Regions from separate parts of the Planococcus versutus genome, predicted to be linked through region 3. Evidence: predicted binding sites of a transcription regulator. Region 3 holds the regulator's gene; each other region holds the start of a gene.
What was found. Region 3 encodes Rex, which represses fermentation and respiration genes when NADH is low (regulators of the CRP and FNR family bind a similar motif). Its sites were predicted from a motif close to TTGTGAAATATTTCACAA; they were not measured.
Positions count from the first base shown of each region.

Region 1: a site for Rex is predicted at 4,330-4,347, ahead of I858_RS15770 (cytochrome c oxidase subunit II). Genes of this name have one in related genera too.
Region 2: a site for Rex is predicted at 2,435-2,452, ahead of I858_RS13340 (AtpZ/AtpI family protein). Genes of this name have one in related genera too.

Region 1 is NZ_CP016540.2:3,129,594-3,135,481, forward strand. Features, by position in the region: gene I858_RS15745 (glutathione peroxidase) at 1-172, opposite strand, end outside; gene I858_RS15750 (MarR family winged helix-turn-helix transcriptional regulator) at 189-626, opposite strand; gene I858_RS15755 (organic hydroperoxide resistance protein) at 649-1,068, opposite strand; gene I858_RS15760 (methyltransferase family protein) at 1,203-1,760, opposite strand; gene I858_RS15765 (b(o/a)3-type cytochrome-c oxidase subunit 1) at 1,997-3,649, opposite strand; gene I858_RS15770 (cytochrome c oxidase subunit II) at 3,646-4,119, opposite strand; gene I858_RS15780 (Crp/Fnr family transcriptional regulator) at 4,418-5,119, opposite strand; gene I858_RS15785 (universal stress protein) at 5,308-5,772, shown strand.
Region 2 is NZ_CP016540.2:2,645,251-2,651,138, reverse strand. Features, by position in the region: gene upp (uracil phosphoribosyltransferase) at 135-764, shown strand; gene wecB (non-hydrolyzing UDP-N-acetylglucosamine 2-epimerase) at 784-1,914, shown strand; gene I858_RS13340 (AtpZ/AtpI family protein) at 2,604-2,825, shown strand; gene I858_RS13335 (ATP synthase subunit I) at 2,829-3,200, shown strand; gene atpB (F0F1 ATP synthase subunit A) at 3,228-3,938, shown strand; gene atpE (F0F1 ATP synthase subunit C) at 3,996-4,220, shown strand; gene atpF (F0F1 ATP synthase subunit B) at 4,379-4,900, shown strand; gene I858_RS13315 (F0F1 ATP synthase subunit delta) at 4,897-5,427, shown strand; gene atpA (F0F1 ATP synthase subunit alpha) at 5,455-5,888, shown strand, end outside.
Region 3 is NZ_CP016540.2:516,482-522,369, reverse strand. Features, by position in the region: gene groL (chaperonin GroEL) at 1-331, opposite strand, end outside; gene groES (co-chaperone GroES) at 363-647, opposite strand; gene I858_RS02780 (CPBP family intramembrane glutamic endopeptidase) at 839-1,657, shown strand; gene tatC (twin-arginine translocase subunit TatC) at 1,675-2,445, opposite strand; gene I858_RS02770 (twin-arginine translocase TatA/TatE family subunit) at 2,458-2,652, opposite strand; gene I858_RS02765 (redox-sensing transcriptional repressor Rex) at 2,743-3,375, opposite strand; gene I858_RS02760 (ABC-F family ATP-binding cassette domain-containing protein) at 3,507-5,441, shown strand; gene tsaD (tRNA (adenosine(37)-N6)-threonylcarbamoyltransferase complex transferase subunit TsaD) at 5,819-5,888, opposite strand, start outside.

The sequences.
Region 1 (5,888 bases), 640 kb from region 3:
CAACCAATCCTTGATCTTTGTATTCTTCGTACAGTTTTTCGAGGTCCTCAAACTGATCACGCAATCCACATTTGGTTGCCGTGTTGACGATGAGCATAGCTTTCCCTTTGTATTCGTTTAATAGGTATTCTTCTCCGTCTGGTTTTGGTACAGCGATATCGTAAATAGTCATTTCGTTCCACTCCTCTTTAAAAGTCCATCGTGTTAAAAGTTGCATTGAGCTCTTTTAAATTTTTCATCAACGTAGTCGCGTTAACTCCCATAAAGTTGCAGCTAGTCACTATTTCGAAAACAGCCTTTTCAATTGCGGGTTGTTCATCTTTGGCTTGTTCTGTCAATGAAATCACAAATGCACGTTTATCGGTTTGAGATTGTTTTTTTATCAAGTGGCCATTGTCAATCATTCGCTTAATGATGGGATTTACGGTACCAATACCAAGACCTAGTCGTTCGCTAATGTTTTTCGTTAATACATCGTTTTCTTCCCATAACACAAGAAGCACTAAATACTGTGGAAATGTTAACTTGAATGGTTCTAATGCGTTTGCATACATTTTCGAAAAGTTACTAGAAGCTTTATAAACTTCAAAACACAATTGCTGCTCTAGTTTTGTCGGTTGTTTCATTTACATCTCACCTAAACACTTATTATAAAACAGTTATTTCTACCTCTACAGACCCTTGAATCGCTTTTGAATACGGGCATGTTTTGTGTGCTTTTTCTACATATTCTTGCTTTAGTTCTTGGTCAATTCCTGTAATATCGACAACTAATTTTACCGCTAGTTTCACGCCACCATCTGCTTGGTCTCCGATTAATGCAACAGTTGCTGTTACTTCACTTTTTTCTATCTCTACTTTACCCGCTTCGAGTACCAATTCCAACGCACTGTTAAAGCATGCACTATAACCAGCCGCGAAAAGTTGTTCTGGATTTGTTGCTGTTGTTGCGTTTCCACCAAGCGCCTTTGGTTTAGCTACATCCATATAGAAAATATTATCGGGTGAGTAAACTGCTCCGTCTCTTCCGCCTGTGTTGATCATAGTTGTTTCAAATAGTGTTTTCATTGTACGTATTCCCCGTCTATTTATATCTTACACGATCCACATTAAACTATATCGTACACGATGTAAAAAGAACTGCTCATACAAAAAAAGTCTTATTCCCAATAAGGAGAATAAGAGCTTTTGTCTCAATTTGCTTAATAAATAAATGGAATGAGTCTTGCACGTTGTTTCATCCACTGTTCATAATCCGGACCAAATTTCTCGATAAGCAACGCTTCTTCATATTTAATCCGTTGAAGCAATGCCCAAATCATACCGGTGCCCCCCACAATGGCTGCAATGATACTACTAAAGAATAGCGCCATACCAATCGTGATTAAAAACAAACCGGTATAAAGCGGATGTCTTAGTTTGCGGTATGGACCCGTACTCACGATTTCATCGCCTTCACGAACTGTAACGTAACGTGTGAATTGTGATTTTAAATGAATAATTCCCCAAAAGCGTAAAAACACACCCGTGGCAAGAAGGATGATGCCTATTACTTGTCCGAGCCATGCGATCAATTCAAATGATTTGAGCTCTTGCAACACAAATCCTAGTAAAATTGTTCCGATTAGCACACCAAAAATCATCATAAAAGTACGTTTTTCTAACGAATCGCCTTGTCCAACCCCACGATTGCGAAAAATCAAAAATTCACTGAGCCAAAATATACTAATTGCTGTAAAAATCCATTCCATCACCGTCATCGCATAAGCCCCAACTTCCTAACTCTTTCTTTCCAATATATAGAACACTTTCGCATAAGACAATAAAGACTGCTCAAAAGCATAAAAAAGACAGTTAGGAAATCATTTATCTCGATTTCCTAACTGTCTTCTATAATTACTCTTCTTCTATAGAAGATACTTCTACGATCATCGCGGTAAACGCGATAAACACAACCATCAATGATAAAACCATTGTGAACATTGTTCTTCAACTCCTACCACGTTTTGAATCCTTCTGAGCCTGGCGGTGCATGTTGAATCATATGTGTTAGCGGAATTGCATAGGCAAGTGCAATGAGTGCTAAAGCAAGACCAATCCAAATCCACCAATTCTCTAACCATTTCGGCGTATTGCTCATATCACTTTCAGCCAACGGAAAATCGACCATATCTTTCGCTTCAACAGCTTTGGGTGAAAGGAACATCGTCATGATAACGATGTAAATCAAAATCATTGCCGACATAAACAAAATGCTGCCGCCAATTGCCATTGTGACGTGATTGGTTAAAATACCATCAAACCATTCTGCTGAAGAGGGATGATTGTTATAACTAGAGTAAGCAGTTCTTCTTGGTGCTCCGAGAAGACCTAATAGATGCTGCGCTGTCGACATTAATAGCATCCCGATAGACCACGTAATAATTTGCACCAGTCCTAGAACTTTCATAGATTTAGTAAATTTCCGACCTGTTAAATAGGGGATCAGCCAAAAGGTTACGCCCATAAATGTCATCGCTACTGGCGTTCCTACAGTAATATGGAAATGTCCAACAATCCATAACGTATTATGAACCACTTCGTTTAACTGAAAACTCGCATTGATAATCCCGCCTGCTCCACCTGGAATAAAGAACAGCATGGCGATAAAAATAGACGTAAAGCGAATATCTTTCCAAGGCAATTTCGTAAACCAACCGAAAAGACCTTTGCCGCCGTTTTTACGACCTGCAATTTCAAATGTTGCAAACATCGAGAATGCCGTCATCAATGATGGAACGATGACCATAAATGTTAAAACAACCTGAAGAAATTTCCAAAAATTCGAGATACCCGGTTCTGTCAGCTGGTGGTGAAAACCAACCGGAATTGAAAACAAGATAAACAAAACGAAAGACATACGTGCCAGTGAATCACTAAAAACTTTTACACCTAACAGTTTTGGTACAATCACGTACCAAGCCATATAGGCTGGCAGCAACCAAAAGTAAACGAGAGGATGACCAAAATACCAAAACAATGAGCGACTGAGTTCGACATCAATCGTATCGGTCCATCCAAATGCCCACGGAATGTATTGAAACAGAACCGTCGCTACAACTCCAAGACATGCAATGATCCACATGATAATGGTTGTAATGGTCATAAAAGCAAACAACGGACTTAACTGCCCTTTGTGATTTTTACGCCATACACGGTAATGCCCCACCAACGCAAAACTACTAATCCATGTTCCAATAATCACTAACGCAAGTCCGACATAGAAAAAGCCACTTGCTTTTAAAGGTGCATAAAAGGTATACATGACAGAAGCTTGTCCAGAAATGATCATAGCCGTTGCCATAACAGTCCCAAGCAAGGTCACCCAAAAACCAATCCAAGAAAACAAGCGAACTTTAGGTCCAAAGCTACCTAAACTCTTACTCATTCCTGTAATAAAGAAACCAAAAATAAAAAATGTCGTATAGATAAGTGCGAGCAAGACACCGTGTGCCGTTAAGATTTGGTAATAATCCAACCAAGCAGGCAATTGAAGTGCGTCATTGCGGATAAATACTTGAAGTAGTCCACATAAAGTCCCGATTAAAAATGCAGTATAGGCGACACCGATATTCCATAAAGCAATTTTGCGATCTTGCAAAGCAATCATTCTTCATACACCTCTATTTCTGTATACATCATATGGTGACCTGTCCCACAGTATTCATTGCAAAGAATCAAATACGTACCGGGCTTTTCAAACGTATACGATTTTGTCGTAATGCGACCTGGAACGACCATCATATTGACTTTCGTGTTATCAATCGTAAAACTATGAACTACATCCGTACTGGTAACTTTAAAAACGACTTCTTTGCCTACCGGAACTTTCAATTCAGGTGCTGTGTACCCAAAAGCCATTGCCACAATGGTTGCTTGATATGTATCGTCATCTAATTGCGTGACTCCCGGATTGTCAAACGGTGCTGTTTCGTTCACTTTTTTAGGGTCAATGGTTTCCATCCCTCCAGCAGGTGTATGATTCTGAGAAAACGCGCTCACTCCCACTACACTTAAGAATATAATTAGAGATATAACCCCTAAAGTTAGCCAAATTTTTTCGTATTTATGAAGATGCATTTTAACCTACTCCTTTCGTTCTGTCTTAACGAGCTACATATAATAAATATACAGCGACCCACATGACCACAATGACGAGTCCCACTATAAGAACACTTACAAAAGTACCTTTTAGATTGACCTCTGGCTCTGACTTTTTCTGACTCATTCGCTATCACCTCTTATTCTTATCAGCTTTACTTTTAGCCTATGCTATCTCTAGGTGTCACACTGTGACATTTATCACAATCACCTCTTTTTTTTATTAATTAGGCAAATTTAAGTCAAAAAAAAGCCTGCCCAGTGGCAAGCTTTTCAATCAATCAATTTTACATAAGTAAACCGGACAGTTTTCACAATTTGTTTCGGTTTTTAAATAACCCAGATTATGCACTAGTATTTTTCCTTCATCTACACTTAAAATGTCTTTTTTCTTCAAATCGGCTAACATACGGTTAACCACTTCTCTTGTCATTCCGCAAAAGTTGGCAAGATCTTGGTTTGTTAATACCATATCAATCAAAATTCCTTTTTCTTTTTCGATGCCATAACTGTTTGACAGACGAATTAAAGTTGAATACAGAGCTCCTTTTTTGCCATGAAGTAGCAAATCCCGGAATTTTGTTTGCGTTTTTTGTTGATCAATTCCCATCCACTTCATAAATGCTATGGCTAAGCGACCATTCGACTGCATCGCTTCTTCTAAATCTTTTATAGAAATTTGAAGATACACAGCATCTTCTATCGCACGTGCATCTAACACATATTTAGAGGCATCGGAAAAAATAGTTACTTCTCCTACTAATTGACCTGGTCCACAGATCTTAAGCGTCAATTCACGACCATCGGGTGTTACTTTTTCAATCCTGATTTTGCCTGACCGAATGATTGAAATTCCTTCAGTCAGATCTCCTTCACGAAATAAAAAATCCCCTTTTTTTATTTCTTTTACTTGGTGGCAGACGGACAATAATTCGTCGATGCCTGTTAATGCGTCGGTGTTTCTCATATTAGATTTCAAAATCTCATCTACCTCCCATATCGCATTACGAATCCATCAATTTAGTTTATTTTATCACGAATTCTCTTATGAATTTTATAAACTTTCACTTGGTAGACACTGTATGGTGAAGAAGCTGCACTAGTTAAGAAGGAATTCAAGCTACAAATGGCGAATGAGTACTAGTAAGAAACAAGGAGGAATGCAAAATGACGTTAAAATATTCCACTATTCTCGTAGCAGTCGATGGTTCTAAAGAATCTGAATTAGCATTTAATAAAGGTGTATCCGCTGCTACACGAAATAATGCCTCATTGTATCTTGTCCACATTATTGACAATCGTTCATTTGGCTCAATTGACGCTTACGACCGCACAATTGCAGATCGTACAAAGAAAACATCTGAAGAGTTACTAGATGGTTTTAAAGAACAAGCTCTTGCTGCTGGTGTAGAAAAAGTAGAAGTGATCGTTGAATATGGAGTGCCAAAAATCGTTATTCCAAAAGAACTCGCACCTAAGCTAAATGTCGATGTGATCATTTGTGGCGCAACTGGATTAAATGCGGCTGAACGTTTTGTCATGGGGAGTGTTTCCGAACGAATTGTTCGCACGGCTAAATGCGATGTCCTCGTTGTTCGTCGAGACCCAACTGATGTATTAGCAGACGCTTAAGTAAAAGTCTTTCCTTTTCTAATAGGAAAGGCTTTTTTATTTTGTTGAAATCCTTCTATATTTTCTCTAGTAAAATTTTATGTTACATTTAAAACATTTGTCTTTTAACGTTTTTC
Region 2 (5,888 bases), 1.1 Mb from region 3:
TTTTCTCGTTTTTTTTGTGGAGAAATGTTTGTAGGTGAAAATAACTGAATCCCAGTAAAGCAGAATTCAACCACTTGAATCGTGGGTTTTCTGTTATACTATTTAAGATTAAGTTTGAAAAGGAGAGATAGGCAGTGGGAAAAGTATACGTTTTCGATCATCCATTGATCCAGCATAAAGTAACATACATCCGTGATAAGTCTACAGGTACGAAAGAGTTCCGTGAATTGGTAGATGAAATTGCTACGTTGATGGCTTTTGAAATTACACGCGACTTGCCGTTAGAAGAAATTGATGTTGAAACACCAGTTCAAATGGCAAAATCAAAAGTACTTGCAGGAAAAAAATTAGGTGTTGTGCCTATTTTGCGTGCGGGCATTGGCATGGTAGATGGAATTTTGAAATTGATTCCAGCCGCTAAAGTAGGTCATATCGGTTTATATCGTGACCCAGTCACGTTACAGCCAGTCGAATATTATTTGAAATTGCCTTCCGATGTTGAAGAGCGTGAATTTATTGTAGTTGATCCAATGCTTGCTACAGGCGGATCAGCAATCGAAGCAGTTAACTCGATGAAAAAAAGAGGCGCTAAAAAAATTCGATTCATGTGTATCATTGCAGCTCCAGAAGGTGTAGAGGCTCTACAAGCAGCGCATCCTGATGTCGATATCTTTATTGCCGCTTTAGATGAAAAGTTAAACGAAAAAGGATATATCGTTCCAGGTCTTGGAGATGCTGGCGATCGGTTATTTGGGACAAAATAAGAGAGTGAGGTAAATCAGCTTGACGAAAAAATGGAAAGTAATGACGATATTTGGTACACGACCAGAAGCCATCAAAATGGCACCACTTGTGTTAGAACTTCAAAAACATCCGGACACGATTGAACCATTGGTGACTGTTACGGCACAGCATAGAGAAATGCTGGATCAAGTGTTAGAGACATTCAAAATTACGCCTGATTTTGATTTGAACATCATGAAGGAACGTCAAACGTTGACGGATGTGACCATGCGCGCTATGCAAGGACTCGATACTATTATGAAAGAAGCAAAACCAGATATCGTTTTGGTACATGGGGATACGTCAACAACTTTTGCTGCGAGTCTTGCTGCTTTTTACAATCATGTAGCCATCGGTCACGTCGAAGCGGGCTTACGTACGCACAACAAGTACTCGCCTTATCCTGAAGAGATGAACCGTCAATTGACGGGAGTCATGGCAGATATTCATTTTTCACCAACTGAAAAATCAGCTCAAAATTTGCTTGATGAAAACAAAAAAGCCGAAACGATTTACATTACAGGCAATACAGCGATTGATGCACTTCAAACAACAGTTCGTGAAACGTATTCGCATCCGATTTTAGAGAAAATCGGTACCGATCGAATGATTTTGCTGACAGCGCATCGTCGTGAAAATCTAGGACAGCCAATGCGCAATATGTTCCGTGCGATTAAACGCTTGATCGAAGAGCACGATGACATTCAAGTGGTTTATCCAGTTCATATGAATCCAGCTGTCCGTGAAGTTGCAGACGAAGTATTAGGTCGCGATCCGCGCATTCATTTAATTGAACCGCTAGAAGTTCTCGATTTCCATAACTTTGCTGCGCGTTCATTCTTTATTTTGACCGATTCGGGCGGAATTCAAGAAGAAGCGCCTTCGCTGGGGAAACCGGTACTCGTTTTGCGTGATACGACAGAGCGTCCTGAAGGAATTACTGCAGGAACGTTGAAGCTTGCGGGAACCGATGAAGAAACGATTTATACGTTGGCGAAAGAGTTGCTAACAGATGAAGATGCATATACAGCGATGTCCCAAGCATCCAATCCGTACGGAGATGGCAAAGCATCTGAACGAATTGTTGAAGCGCTGCATGCGTATTTTTTAAAGTTGCAGAAGAGTGAGTGATTTACTTACTTTGCGAGATGTAAGTCACTCTGGCTGTGCGGCAAAAAACGCCGCTTCGCCAGATCGTCTTACACCTGTCAGAGCTAAACAGGCACTTTCACTTTTCGGGTTGTCTAGTTGCACCGGCCAGCTCCTCGGGGTCTTAAGTCAGCCTGGCTGTGCGACTGAAAAAACGCCGCTTCGCCATTCTGCCTTAAGCCCGTCGGAGCTATAATGGCCGATTTCACTTTTCGGGTTGTCTAGTTGCAAGTGCCTAGCTCTTCGGGATGTAAGTCACTCTGGCTGTGCGGCAAAAAACGCCGCTTCGCCAGATCGTCTTACACCTGTCAGAGCTAAACAGGCACTTTCACTTTTCGGGTTGTCTAGTTGCACCGGCCAGCTCCTCGGGGTCTTAAGTCAGCCTGGCTGTGCGACTGAAAAAACGCCGCTTCGCCATTCTGCCTTAAGCCCGTCGGAGCTATAATGGCCGATTTCACTTTTCTAATTAAAATTTGTCGACAATATGTCGGAGAAAAATCGCTTGTGAAGTTTTTCACTTCTACTAATTGACATGATTTTACCCCTAATGTATGCTTACAAAGGGTATGCATGAGAAGGTTTTCTTACATAGATTATGTGATTTGGAAGCCTGATGCGACTGCTCTTTTTTAGAGCGTAATGTCAAATCAACGAAGTTCGAGGGGGTTATCATGCGCCCAACAAAAAGTCCCTTACAAGCGATGGCCATTTATAGTGCCATCCTGACACAACTTGTCGGGTCCGTTCTCATCGGTATTTTCACTGGAAAGTGGCTCGATGAAAGGATCGGAACCGCACCGTTTTTTATGATCATTTGCCTTTTCATGGGCATCACTGTCGGTGTTTGGGCAATGCTTCAGACTGTCCGCAAATTCGAATCAGGAGACATGTAGAAAATGGAAGGACTTAGGGAGATATACACAAGACTGAAAAAGATGATTTTCTTCATCTTGGCGTTCTACGTTATTGGTTGGGGGTTTACTCCTTATCAAGAGGTGTTCTTAGGTCTCATCATCGGAACTTTGTTCGGCATTTACAATATGTGGATTTTGGTTCGGCGGATGGAGAAATTCGATCGTGCGGTGGCAGAAGGCTCGAAAGTTCGTTCTCTTGGAACGGCATTACGGTTTGCATCAGGTGTTGCAGCTGTCGCGATTGCGATTTTGTTCGCAGAGCACGTTCACTTGGTCAGTACAGTAATAGGGTTGATGGTCCCTTATGCTCTGTTATTAACAGAGCGGATTGTTTATCACGTGAAACACCATTAACAATGTGGAAAGAGAGGTGAAACTATCGTGGATCACAGCGCTCCTATGCTTAAGGTGCTCGGGATCTGGTTCAACCTATCAAACGTTATGATGCTCCTTGTAGCCGCTCTTATCGTTTTCCTAATTGCTTTTATCTCCACACGTAATTTGCAACTCAAACCAACAGGTATGCAAAACTTCATGGAATGGATCATGGATTTCGTTAAAGGGATTATTAAAAGCAATATGGACTGGAAAGATGGTGGCCGATTCCACGTTCTTGGAATCACCCTGATCATGTTCATTTTTGTATCGAACATGTTAGGGCTTCCATTTTCAATAGTTGTCTACGGGGAACTTTGGTGGAAATCACCAACAGCTGATCCAACGGTAACGATGACATTAGCCGCAATGGTGCTTATCTTAAGCCATTACTATGGTATTAAGTTAAAAGGGTTCAAATCATATGCCGGAGGCTACACCAAGCCGATGAAATTCTTGTTCCCATTAAACATCATTGAGGAATTTGCAAATACGCTGACACTCGGTCTGCGTCTTTACGGGAACATCTATGCGGGGGAAATCTTGCTGACTTTGTTAGCAGGCCTCGCATCAGCAGGTGCATTTGGATTCGCATCCGCAATCGTGCCGATGATGGCATGGCAAGGATTCTCGATTTTTATCGGGGCAATCCAAGCGTTTATTTTCGTTATGTTAACGATGGTCTACATGTCGCATAAAGTTGCCGACGATCATTAAGTATAAAACCGCTCATCGAGCAAAAAAAAACAACTATCCTGAGGAGGACATATCACAATGACAGGTTCATTAGGTTTATTAGCAGCAGCAATCGCAGTAGGTTTAGCAGCACTAGGTGCAGGTATTGGTAACGGTCTTATCGTTTCAAAAACAGTTGAAGGTATCGCTCGCCAACCAGAAGCACGTGGCGTATTACAAACAACTATGTTTATCGGTGTTGCATTGGTTGAAGCATTGCCAATCATCGCTGTAGTTATCGCGTTCATCGTTATGAACCAATAGCATTTCTATGCAAAAGTTAAATGGTGGGGATGCTTCGACACGGTTTTCACCATTTAAACTTGTAGCAACTATTTTTTTAGAACACAAATAATGACAATAAAAGATTTTACGATATAGAAGAAATTGCATTTTAGGCTCTTGAAGGGAGTGAAACAATCGTGTTTTTTGATCACCTCGTACTCGGTGCAACCGGGGAGTTTTTAAATATTGGAGACATTCTCGCAACATTTGTCATCTTCATTTTGCTCATGTTGCTATTGAAGAAATTCGCATGGGGTCCTTTGATGGGCGTAATGCAGCAACGTGAAGATTTGATTAAAAGTGAGATCGAAACTGCTGAAAACAGCCGTCTAGAATCACACAAATTGCTTGAAGAACAGCGCAGCCTTCTTAAAGATGCGCGTACACAAGCACAAGAAATCGTTGAAAACGCTAAAAAGCAAGGCGAAGTTTCGCGTGAGGAAATCATTACAACAGCACGTGCTGAATCTGGTCGCATGAAAGAAGCAGCAGTTCAGGAAATTGCTAACGAAAGAGATAAAGCGATTTCAGCTGTTCGTGAAGAAGTTGTGGCATTGTCATTACTTGCTGCTACGAAAGTGCTTGAAAAAGAAATCTCTGAGGAAGACAACCGTCAGTTGATTAACGAAACGATTGCGAAGGCAGGCGAAGTTCAGTGAGCCAAGTTTCAGAACGCTACGCTTTAGCATTGTTCCAAGTTGCTCAAAAGCATGATTTGTCTTTGGCTATTGAACAAGATTTGCGTGAAGTGAAAAAAGTCTTCGACATGACTCCGGAACTTTACAACTTGATTGTTTCTCCAAAACTATCAGCTGATAAACGAACAAATTTAATCAATCAAGTGTTTAATGGCGCAAATCCGTTTGTTGTCAACACACTTCAACTAATGGCAGAGCGCAAACGATTGAACGAAGTTGGCTCTATGGCTGATGAGTTTGTGGCTTTGTCTAATACAGCACAAGGAATTGAAGATGCAATAGTTTATTCTACACGTCCATTGACTGAAGAAGAACGCGCATCTGTCTCTTCTGTATTCGCTAAAAAAATGGGTAAACAATCGTTACGAATTGAAAACATTCTCGATCCGTCGTTACTCGGTGGGTTGCGTATTCAAATCGGAAATCGCATTTATGACAGCAGCGTGAGCACGAAAATGGCACGTCTAAAACGTCAATTAATCGGTTAATTATGAAATTATGAGAGGGTGACATACATGAGCATCAAAGCTGAAGAAATCAGCGGTCTGATTAAACAACAGATTGAAAATTATCAATCAGAGATGAAAGTTGACGACGTTGGTACAGTAATTACCATTGGTGATGGTATCGCGCGCGCTCATGGCCTCGACAATGTCATGGCTGGAGAACTTGTAGAGTTCGCAACTGGTGCTATTGGTATGGCGCAAAACTTGGAAGCCAACAACGTTGGTATCATTATCCTTGGTCCATACACAGACATCAAAGAAGGCGATGAAGTACGTCGAACTGGCCGTATTATGGAAGTACCAGTAGGACATGAACTTATCGGACGTGTAGTAAATCCACTTGGAGAGCCTGTTGACGGTCTTGGCCCAATCAACACGACAAAAACGCGTCCAATTGAAAGCCCTGCACAAGGCGTTATGGCCCGGAAATCGGTTCATGAGCC
Region 3 (5,888 bases):
TTGCGCCAGCTGTTACGTTTTTCAAGCCTTCACGAATCATAGCTTGTGCAAGAACGGTTGCTGTTGTTGTTCCGTCACCCGCGATGTCGTTTGTTTTAGAAGCCACTTCTGCAACAAGTTTCGCACCCATGTTTTCAAAAGCGTTTTCAAGTTCGATTTCTTTTGCGATCGTCACACCGTCATTCGTAATTAACGGCGAACCGAATTTTTTTTCAAGCACGACGTTACGCCCTTTTGGTCCAAGCGTTACTTTTACTGTGTCTGCTAATTTATCTACGCCTCTCAGCATTAAACTGCGTGCATCTTCGCTGAACTTAATCTCTTTTGCCATGTTTAGCTTCCTCCTGTGTCATTGATTTATTTTAGCCTAATACTGCTAATATGTCGTTTTCACGTAAAATCAAATATTCTTTGCCTTCGTATTTCAATTCAGAGCCTGCGTATTTCGAGAAGATAACGCGATCGCCAGCTTGTACGTCCAATTCTGTGCGCTGTCCGTTTTCACGAATAAGTCCATTTCCTACAGCGATCACATGGCCCTCCTGCGGTTTTTCTTGTGCTGATCCCGGTAAAACGATACCGCTTGACGTTTTCTCTTCCGCTTCGATGAGCTCAATAATTACACGATCTCCTAGTGGTCTTAACAAATGAAACACCCTCCTCAAATTATCTATATATTCTCGATTAGCACTCTCAACCTTTGAGTGCTAACCCATAACCAAGTTTAATAAAATCTTCAGTCTTTTGCAAGTAAGAACTACTATGATTTTGATTTCTTTGCGGTTAGCTTCTCAAAGCTCTACAATAGAAGGAGTTTAAAAGTGAAAGGAATTACAATATGCCCACTAAACGTAAGAAATTACTAGACACATTTTTTGAAAAAGACTCTACCGCCAAACCAAGGACTGAAAAAAACAACAGCAAGCGACCTAAGTACAAAGGCAAAAAAACACCGCTTTTCGTACTGCTAATTTTCATCATCGCTCAGCTTTCACCGATTTTGTTTATCGCACCTACTTTTGATTACTTCCAAGGACAAGGTTTGGACCGTGAAGCTGCCAGTGCTGCTACGTCTGGCTGGCTCATTTTTCTGACCATGGGAATTGGCTTTATCTTAACACTTATCGTTGTTTTTCGAGACAAGCGCTTTTTTGATATTTGGAAAGGCAAGAAATCGTCTCCAGTCATGGCCGTTGTTTGGGGCTTTCTTGGTTTCTTGTTATTGCTTATTGGGCAATCGCTTGCTGCTTTAATCGAAATGAACTTTCTTGGCATTGATCCCGGTTCTGAGAATACTGCTTCGTTAGTTACTATTGCCAAAGCAGTACCACTTGCAATCGTTTCTATCGTGCTTTTTGGTCCGATTTTAGAAGAATTGGTTTTCCGCCGTGTGTTATTTGGCTCTTTAAATCAAACGACCAACTTCTTTTTCGCAACTGCCGTCAGTGCCTTAGTGTTTGCATTGATTCATTTTGATTTTACGCATTTGTTGTTGTATTTCACGACCGGCTTTATCTTAGCGTTTTTATACCAAAAAACGAAAAGCATCATCACCCCTATCATTGCCCATATTTGTTTGAACAGTTATGTCATGCTTATTCAACTCAATATGGACAAGATCATGGAATTCCAAAAACAAATGGAAAATTTACAGTAAAAAAAGCCTTCTCCGAATCAATTCGGTGGAAGGCTTTCTTGTTGTTCTTCAATAGCTTGTTGTTGCTCGGCTTTTAAAAATTTTCGATACCCCACTTTGGCAATAAGTACACTAAATTCGTACAGTATGATTAGCGGCAATGTCACAATCATATGCGAGACAATATCAGGCGGCGTGATAAACGCTGCGATGATCACTAATCCCAGATAAGCATACTTGCGGTATTTTGTCATCAGCATCGGTGTGATAATTCCGAGTCTCGTTAAAAACAACATGACGACCGGCAGTTGGAATATCAAGCCGAATGGCAACGTGATTTGGAACAAGAATTGGAAGTACTCATTTATGCCTATGGTTTCTTGTATGTCCATATTATCGGAAATGGTTAACATAAATCCGATGACGTATGGAAACAAGATCAAATACGCAAATGCAATGCCCCCTAAAAATAACAATACCGAAAACGGAATGTAACTTAATGTCGCTCTCCGCTCTTTATCGAGAAGACCTGGACTGATAAACGCCCAAAACTGGTACATGATGAGGGGTGATGTCATGATTAATGCTAAAATCATTGTCACTTGCATAAAAATCTTTAACGGATCTGTAATTTTAAACGCATTCAAGGTAAGATTTTTAGCTTCTTCTGTATACTGCAAATACTGAATCAGCGGTTGCGCAAGGAAAAAGCTAATAATAAGTGCTAATACAAAGAAAACGACTAGAATGGTCAGTCGTTTTCTAAGTTCTCCTATATGTTCAATTAATGTCATATCTTGTTCTGGCATTAGACAAACATCCTATCGTATTTCTTTGTGCTCTTCTTTCTTTTTCAACTCTACTTTATCGTCGTCATCGTCTACAAGTCCTTTTGTAGCGTTCTTGAACTCACGCAAAGACGAACCAAACGCTTTTCCAAGTTCCGGTAATTTTTTTGGACCGAAAACAAGTAAAGCAACAACCCCGATAATGATGATACTCATTGGACCTGGCATACGTTGCACCTCCTGTATTATGGCTCTATTTTACATCATTTAAATAGGTTTGGCTATTTCCAAAGGCCTTGAAAATGTGAAGTTTTTAAGTCATTGTTGCTTGATTTGGTAGATCAAGGTTTGCAACTCAACTGACAAATCGATGGTCTGAACACGAATATGGTCAGGCACCGATATTCGTACCGGTGTGAAATTTAAGATCCCTTTAATATCAGTTTTTGCTAAACGATCTGTTACTTCTTGTGCAGAGCGTGATGGTACCGTCAAAATAACCAACTCGATCCCGTATTCATTAATTTTTTCTTCAATTTTATCAGGATGATACGTATCAATATCGTTAATCTTTTCGCCTTTTTCCGGACTGTTCGAATCAAATGCAACGATAATTTTGGTGTTGTGGTTACGATGAAAATTATACTTTAAAAATGCGCTTCCTAAACCCCCGACACCAATCAACGCAACATTGGTCGCTTCATCTTGGTCTAATGTTTTTCGAAAAAACAACAACAATTCTTGAACATCATAGCCATAACCCTTTTTTCCAAGAGCTCCTAAATGAGAAAAATCACGTCGGATGGTAGCAGAATCAATTTTCATCGCTTCGCTTAATTCTTGCGAGGAAATGCGTTTTTGTCCGGCATTCTCGAAATTTTGAAGAAAGCGATAATAGAGTGGCAGCCTTTTGGTCGTAGCTTGGGGAATTTTAGATGTCTCGTGTAACATACCTTTTGCATCCTCCTGAGGTGTTGTCAAATCGCTTTCATCTTACAGTAGGAGGCTTGATATGTAAAGACTTGTGTAATTGCGAACAACCGCTCTATCGGCTACACTTAAAGAGAATAGAGGTGACCTACATGATTGTTTTACAAGTAAACCAAGTCTATAAATCATTTGGTGCAGAAGAGATTCTCTCAGGCGTCAAATTGGAAGTGCAACACCGCGACCGCGTAGCATTAGTAGGCCGCAACGGTTCAGGAAAATCGACATTATTGAAAATCATAGCAGGAGAGATATCTTACAACAGCGGCGACATTAGCATGCCGAAGGATTTGACAATCGGTTATTTAGAGCAACAAAGCAACTTGGAATCTGACGCGACCATTTGGGATGAAATGATGACAATTTTTCATCAATTTCGTGAACAAGAAGCAAAGCTTCGTCATTTAGAAGCACAAATGGCCAATCCAGCTGTTTACAACAACTCAGAAGAAAACGACAAAGTGATGAAAGAATACGATTCTCTACAACATGACTTTAAAGATGCCGGTGGTTATCAGTACGAATCCGATACACGCGCCATTCTTCACGGCATGAAATTTTTTCCGGAAGACTACGACAAAAAAGTAACGTCGTTATCAGGTGGTCAGAAAACACGGCTGATGCTAGCAAAGCATTTACTTAGCAAGCCGGAGCTGTTAATTCTCGATGAGCCGACCAACCATTTAGACATTGAAACTTTAAGCTGGTTGGAAACCTTTTTGAAGAACTACCCCGGTGCGTTACTCATTGTTTCTCATGATCGTTATTTCCTCGACCAAGTCGTGACCATGGTATACGAAGTGTCTCGCCACCGCGTAAAAAAGTACAACGGCAATTACAGCCGGTATTTAGATGAAAAAGCCAAACAATACGAACTCGATCAAAAGCAATTTGAAAAACAACAAGGTGAAAAAGCCAAACTCGAAGATTATGTGCAACGCAACTTAGCGCGTGCTTCGACCACCAAAATGGCACAGAGCCGAAGAAAGACTTTGCAAAAAACCGATTGGATGGAAGTCCCCGATGGCAACGAAAAATCCGCGAGTTTTGGCTTTACGATTGCTAAACAAAGTGGCAACGATGTGTTAAACGTTCAATCATTAGCGATTGGCTATAGTGCAGAACCTGTCTCGAAAGACATTTCCTTGAAACTATACCGCCAAGACAGCTTAGCACTCGTTGGACCGAACGGTGTTGGCAAATCGACTTTATTGAAAACCATCATCAAAGAACTGCAGCCACTTGAAGGCGACGTTCACTACGGAACAGGTATTCAGTTTGGTTACTATGATCAAGAACAAGCCAATTTGAAAGGCAACAAACTCGTGTTAAACGAGTTATGGGACGATTACCCATTGATCAATGAAAAAGACATCCGTGGCATCTTGGGACGCTTTTTATTTACTGGCGACGATGTGTTAAAGCCAGTATCTACGTTATCAGGTGGTGAAAAAGCGCGTGTGGCTTTAGCAAAATTGATGATGCAAAAAGCCAATGTCCTGTTACTTGATGAACCGACCAACCATTTGGACCTCGATAGTAAAGAAGTATTGGAAAATGCCTTGTTGGATTATCCCGGCACTTTGCTTTTCGTGTCGCATGATCGCTATTTCATGAACCGCATTGCTACTAAAGTGGTTGAACTCACACAAGACGGCACTTCGGAGTATTTGGGTGATTATGATTACTACGTAGAGAAAAAACTAGAAATTGCTGAACTCAAAGCATTAGATGAAATGGGTCAAGTGACCGAAGTTAAAGCTACTGCATCGACATCCACTTCACAAATTGATAAGGAAGCAAAAAAACTCGAACGCCAGTTGCTTCGTCAATCTGAAGAAGTAGAGCAATCTATGGAGAAATTGGATATGCAAATCGCAGAAATCGAAGAACAATTATGCCAACCTGAAATATTCCAAGATCACGAGCTTGTATTGCCTCTTCAAAACGAACTCGAAGAGCTAAAATCGACTCACGAACTAGTGATGACACAATGGCTCGAAATCCAAGAAAAACTCGAACAAATTTAACCCAAACCAGCTAATTGATTAGCTGGTTTTTTGATTACTATATATAGGTCAATAGCGATTAACCAACTTTTTATTTCCACAGATTTCTCCACATCTTCGGGGTTGTCTTATCAACTGTCAACAGGCTTTTGCACATTATCCACAAAAAGAAGAAATGTTATCCACATGTTTTTCCACTCTTCCTTACACAATATATAGAAAAACCTCATTTTATCCTCTAGTTATGAACAAGTTACTAACAAATTGTGCATAAGTACAAATGTTCTCTATTGACAGAACGATGATCTCCATTTTGGCAAAGTCTGAATGTTACGATAAAAAAACGAGTAGTTTCAACCATTTCAGTCTTTCTGAAATGATGAAATTACTCGTTTTTATTAAATCCATGATGTTAACTGCATACCAGGTCGACCATTCATCGCTAGAGTACCAAAAAGACCTTTTTCG